2 linked regions of the Rhodopseudomonas palustris genome follow. The protein of the gene in region 1 binds, or shares a complex with, the protein of each later gene. Links are inferred from orthologs where the notes say so. Each region holds a gene or a part of one and is shown in the gene's direction. Other genes may lie near its edges.

Evidence for each region.
Region 2: the proteins of ccmB (region 1) and ccmE are in contact, whole or in part, in a solved structure (PDB 8CE8), measured with the Escherichia coli proteins. The link is inferred for Rhodopseudomonas palustris from one-to-one orthologs.

What each region holds. Positions count from the first base shown.
Region 1 is NZ_CP041387.1:4,485,135-4,488,124, forward strand. Bases 43-2,961 are described here. They hold ccmB (heme exporter protein CcmB), read left to right. Parts: upstream 43-1,127; coding sequence 1,128-1,796; downstream 1,797-2,961. Other genes in these bases: acnA (aconitate hydratase AcnA), read right to left, coding at 43-313; ccmA (heme ABC exporter ATP-binding protein CcmA), read left to right, coding at 529-1,131; FLL57_RS20655 (heme ABC transporter permease), read left to right, coding at 1,967-2,701; ccmD (heme exporter protein CcmD), read left to right, coding at 2,701-2,874; FLL57_RS20665 (DsbE family thiol:disulfide interchange protein), read left to right, coding at 2,890-2,961. Also shown: more of acnA, read right to left, coding at 1-42; more of FLL57_RS20665, read left to right, coding at 2,962-2,990. UniProt on the Escherichia coli protein: Required for the export of heme to the periplasm for the biogenesis of c-type cytochromes.
Region 2 is NZ_CP041387.1:1,228,010-1,230,835, forward strand. What follows is about bases 57-2,811. They hold ccmE (cytochrome c maturation protein CcmE), read left to right. Parts: upstream 57-1,059; coding sequence 1,060-1,563; downstream 1,564-2,811. Other genes in these bases: ccmI (c-type cytochrome biogenesis protein CcmI), read left to right, coding at 57-943; FLL57_RS05615 (heme lyase CcmF/NrfE family subunit), read left to right, coding at 1,560-2,811. In the rest of the region: more of ccmI, read left to right, coding at 1-56; more of FLL57_RS05615, read left to right, coding at 2,812-2,826. UniProt on the Escherichia coli protein: Heme chaperone required for the biogenesis of c-type cytochromes. Transiently binds heme delivered by CcmC and transfers the heme to apo-cytochromes in a process facilitated by CcmF and CcmH.

The sequences.
Region 1 (2,990 bases):
GCATCGCCGCCAGATCGACCACCGCCGGCACGCCGGTGAAGTCCTGCATCAGCACGCGCGCCGGGCGGAAGGCGATCTCGTGCTCCAGCGCCTTCTTCCGCATCCACTTGGCGACCGCCATGATGTCGGCCTTCTTGACGGTGCGGTCGTCCTCGTTGCGCAGCAGGTTTTCCAGCAGCACCTTCATCGAATAGGGCAGACGGGAAATCCCCTTCAGACCATTCTTCTCGGCGGTGGGCAGGCTGTAATAGACGTAAGACTTGCTGCCGACCTTGAGGATCTTCCGGCATTTGAAGCTGTCGAGCGAGGTCATGTAAGGCGGGTCCCAGATTATCGTTGTCGATGGGGCGAGCTTGTATGCTGGCTCCGGAGGGGCAGGCCGTCCGGCTTGCAGGCGCCGATCGTGTGCTGCATCAAGTTCCGGCTTATAGAACCTTTCCAATTGCGCCGCCAGTTCGACAATGACAGGCGAGCGCATCGATTTGTGAGCAGGCCGTTCCGATCCCGGGGCGGAACAGGTTGGGATGCATGCGGCTGTCGGGGCGCGACTTACGATGTGTACGAGGTGGCCGCGAGGTATTCGCCGGGCTCGCCTTCGATGCAAGCGGCGGCGAGGCACTGGCGCTGGTCGGCCACAACGGCGCCGGCAAGACATCGTTGTTGCGGCTGATCGCCGGGCTGCTGACACCGGAGGCCGGAACCATCACGCTCGACGGCGGGGAACCGGATACGCCGGTCGCCGAACAGGCGCACTATCTCGGCCACCGCGACGCGCTCAAGCCGTCGCTCAGCGTCGCCGAAAATCTCGGGTTCTGGCGCGACTTTCTCGGCGGCGACCGCACCGACCTCAGCTCCGCCATCAAGGCGGTCGGGCTCGGCCACGCGGCCGAGCTGCCGGCGGCGTATCTGTCCGCAGGGCAGCGGCGGCGATTGTCGATCGCCCGGCTGCTGGTGGTCCGGCGGCCGATCTGGCTGCTGGATGAGCCGACCTCCGCGCTCGACGTCAAAGGCCAGGAGCTGTTTGTCGGCTTGATGCAGGATCACCTCGCCGGCGGCGGCATCATCGTCGCCGCCACCCACACGCCTCTCGGCATTCCGGTGCGCGAGCAGCGGATCGGAGCCTCTGCATGACCGCGCTCGGCGCCATCATTCGCCGCGATATCAGGATCGCGCTCCGGGTCGGCGGCGGCGCGCTGATCGGGGTGCTGTTCTTCCTCACCGTGGTGGTGCTGATGCCGTTCGCGGTCGGCCCGGACCTTGCGCTCTTGAAGCGGCTCGGGCCGGCGATCCTGTGGCTCGGCGCGCTGCTCGCCAGCCTGCTGACGCTCGACCGGCTGTTCACCGCCGACGCCGAGGACGGCTCTCTCGACCTGATCGTGATGAGCCGCACGCCGCTGGAGCTGACCTGCGCCGCCAAGGCGCTGGCGCATTGGCTGGCGGCAGGGCTGCCGCTGATCGTCGCGACCCCGGTACTCGGCCTGCTGCTCAACCTCGACGGCAGCGCATCGCTGGCCGTGATGGCGACGCTGCTGGCCGGCACCCCGGCGCTGACCTTCACCGGCATGATCGGCGCCGCGCTGGCGGTGACGCTTCGCCGCGGCGGCCTGCTGCTGGCCGTTCTGGTGCTGCCGCTGTCGATCCCAGTGCTGATCTTCGGCGTTTCGGCCTCCCAGGCGGCGATCGTCGGCCCGGTGTCGTTCGGCACGCCGTTTTCGATCCTGTGCGCGATCTCGCTGCTCAGCCTGGTGATCGGCCCGTTCGCCGCTGCCGCCAGCCTGAGGCAGGGCCTGGACTAGAACAGGCGCAGCGTCGTTGGTTCGGTGCCGATGCCGTCGGTTCGGACCCGCGACACGCCGGATTCGCACCCGCGCGCAGGCGCTTCACCGCCGATCAACTCCTTCGGAAGTCGCCCCTGATCTGACCCACGTCATTGCCTGCGCCGGTCCCGGACATTATCAGGGACGTCATGAAGCTGACCGAACTCGCCAATCCGACCCGGTTCCTGACGCTGGCAGGGCGCCTGCTGCCGTGGCTGGCGGCCGCGACCGCATTGGCGTTGGCGGCCGGCCTCACCCAGGCGATGCTGGCGCCGGACGACTACCAGCAGGGCGCCACCGTCAAGATCATGTTCGTGCACGTGCCGAACGCCTGGCTGGCGATGGCCGTCTGGGGGGTGATGAGCATCGCCGCGCTCGGCACCCTGGTGTGGCGGCATCCGCTCGCCGACGTCGCCGCCAAGACTGCGGCGCCGATCGGCGCGGCCTTCACGTTTCTGGCGCTGGTCACCGGCTCGCTGTGGGGCCGGCCGATGTGGGGCACCTATTGGGAATGGGATGCCCGGCTGACCTCGATGCTGGTGCTGTTTCTGATGTATCTCGGCCTGATCGCGCTGTGGCGCGCGGTCGAGGATCCGTCGCGCGCGGCGCGCGCCGCGGCGGTGCTGACCCTGGTCGGCGCCATCAACCTGCCGATCATCAAGTTCTCCGTCGACTGGTGGAATACGCTGCACCAGCCGGCCTCGGTGGTGCGGATGGGCGGATCGACGCTCGACAAGGCGTTCCTGATCCCGCTGCTGGTCACCGCGATCGGATTTTCGCTGCTGTTTCTGACCTTGCATCTGGCGGCGATGCGCAACGAAATCCTGCGACGGCGAGTCCGCTCGCTGCAGATGCTGCAGGCCAGCCGGGCCGAGGCGGCGTGATGTTCGGCAAATACGCGGACTTCATCGTCTCGTCCTACGCCGCGACCGCGATCGTGGTGCTGCTGCTGATCGGCTGGGTGGTGCTCGACTATCGCAAGCAGAAGGCGCGGCTGCGCGACCTCGAAGCGCGCGGCGCCGTGCGCCGTTCCGGCCGCAGCGCCACCGACCACTGAACCCGACGGATCATCATGACCGACACCCTCGACCCCGCCTCGTCGAAGCGCCGTTCCTGGCTGGTGGTGCTGCCGGCGCTGCTGTTCGCCGGGCTGGCGGTGTTGTTCTGGTTTCG
Region 2 (2,826 bases), 3.3 Mb from region 1 along the record:
CGGCTCGTCCGAAGCCGCAGCCGCCAAGGTTGAGATCGGCCGCCGGCTGCTCGCCAGCGCCGAGACCGAACGCGCCACGCCGACCACGGCCCGGCCCGGGCCGCGCCGTGCGGTGGCGGTGCTCGCGCTGATCGGGCTGCCGGTGCTGGCGGCGGCGGTTTATCTGCCGCTCGGCTCGCCGTCGCAGCCCGACGAGCCGCTATTCGCGCGCGCCAAGGCGCCGCCGAATTCGCAGCCGCTCGAGAATCTGGTGGCCCAGGTCGAGGCGCATCTGGAGAAGAACCCGACCGACGGCCGCGGCTGGACCGTGCTGGCGCCGGTGCTGGCCAAGACCGGCCGGTTCGCCGACGCCGCGCGCGCCTATCGCAATTCGATCACCTATGCGGGCGACACCGCCGATCGTCGCGCCGATCTCGGCGAGGTGCTGACCTCGGCGGCGGGCGGCGTGGTGACGGCAGACGCCAAGACCGAATTCGAACGCGCCGTCGCGCTCAATCCCGACGACGCCAAGGCGCGCTATTTCCTCGGCCTCGCCGCCGAGCAGGACGGCCGGTCGAAGGACGCCGCGACGATGTGGCGGGCGATGCTGGAGAAGGCGCCGGCCGATGCGCCGTGGCGGTCGATGTTGCAGGCCGAGCTCGCCCGCGTCGATGGCACTGCGCAGCCGGCGACGCCGGAGAGCGTCGCCGCGGCGATGCAGAACATGAGCGAGGCCGATCGGGCCGCGATGATCCAGGGCATGGTCGGCAAGCTCGCCGCCAGGCTGAAGCAGAACGGCGACGACGTCGACGGCTGGCTGCGGCTGGTGCGCGCCTATATGGTGCTCGGCGACACCGAGAAGGCTAGGAGCGCGCAGACCGAGGCGCGTCAGGCGGTGGCCGGCAAACCCGAGCGGCTGAAACAGCTCAACGACGGCCTCAGGAGCCTCGGGCTCGACGGCTGACGATCGCTGCACGAACGATGTGGTTTTTCGACATCTTCGTCAGACAAAGACTCCGAAGCGGCGCGGTGGAGCGCCACTTTCGAACATCCGGTAGAGGACGCCGAGGCGAACGGACCATGACGCGTAAACAGCGGCGGTTGTTGATGATCGGGGGCGCCGGGGTGGTGCTCGTGGTGGCTGTTGGGCTGGTGCTCAACGCGATGCGTGACTCCATCGTGTTCTTTTCGACCCCCAAGATGGTGGCGGAGCAGCAGATCGCCGCCGGCAAGCGGTTCCGGCTCGGCGGCGTGGTCGAGCCCGGCTCGCTGCAGCGCGGCGAGCAACTGAAGGTGTCGTTCAAGGTCACCGACGGCGGCGCGACGCTGCCGGTCGCCTACAAGGGCATCCTGCCCGACCTGTTCCGCGAAGGGCAGGGCGTGATCGCCGAAGGCGCGCTCGACGCCGCCGGCGTGTTCGAAGCCGACACCGTGCTGGCCAAGCACGACGAGAACTACATGCCCAAGGAGGTCGCCGACGCCTTGAAGAAGGACGGCCACTGGAAGGACGATTACGGCAAGAAGTCGCCTGATCAGACCACGGCGGGGCAGGCCTCCGCCGACGCGGCGGAGGGCCGCAAATGATCGCCGAGGCAGGGCACTACGCACTCGTCCTGGCGCTCGCTCTGGCGCTGATCCAGTCCACCGTGCCGGTGCTCGGCGCGCGTCTCAACGACGGCGGCCTGATGAACGTCGCGCGCTCGACCGCGCTGGTGCAGTTCGTCTTCGTCGCCGCGTCGTTCGGCGCGCTGGTGTGGCTCAACGTCACCTCCGATTTCTCGGTGGTGAACGTCTACGAGAACTCGCACTCGATGAAGCCGCTGCTCTACAAGATCACCGGCGTGTGGGGAAACCACGAAGGCTCGATGCTGCTGTGGGTGGCGATCCTGGCGCTGTTCGGCGCGCTGGTCGCCGCGCTCGGCAGCAACCTGCCGCTGTCGCTGCGCGCCCACGTGCTGGCGGTGCAGGGCTGGATCGCGACCGCGTTCTATCTGTTCATCCTGATCACCTCGAACCCGTTCCTGCGGATTCCCAATCCGCCGATGGAAGGCCGCGATCTCAATCCGGTGCTGCAGGACATCGGTCTCGCGCTGCATCCGCCGCTGCTGTATCTCGGCTATGTCGGGTTCTCGATCTCGTTCTCGTTCGCCGCCGCGGCGCTGATCGAAGGCCGGCTCGACGCCGCCTGGGCGCGCTGGGTGCGGCCGTGGACGCTGATCGCCTGGGTCTGCCTCACCCTCGGCATCGCGATGGGCTCGTATTGGGCCTACTACGAACTCGGCTGGGGCGGCTGGTGGTTCTGGGACCCGGTCGAAAACGCCTCGCTGATGCCGTGGCTCGCCGGCATCGCGCTGCTGCATTCGGCGCTGGTGATGGAGAAGCGCAACGCGCTGAAGGTCTGGACCATCCTGCTGTCGATCCTGACCTTCTCGCTGTCGCTGCTCGGCACCTTCCTGGTCCGCTCCGGCGTGCTGACCTCGGTGCACGCCTTCGCCACCGATCCCAGCCGCGGCGTGTTCATCCTGGTGATCCTGTGCGTGTTCATCGGCGGCAGCCTGACGCTGTTCGCCTGGCGCGCCTCGGCGCTGAAGCAGGGCGGACTGTTCGCGCCGATCTCGCGCGAGGGCTCGCTGGTCCTGAACAACCTGTTCCTGACCACCGCCTGCGCCACGGTGTTCGTCGGCACGCTGTATCCACTGGCGCTGGAAGTGCTGACCGGCGACAAGATCTCGGTCGGCGCGCCGTTCTTCAATCTCACTTTCGGTCCGCTGATGGTGCCGCTGCTGGTCGCTGTGCCGTTCGGTCCGCTGCTGGCCTGGAAGCGCGGCGATCTGGTCGCCGCGGCGC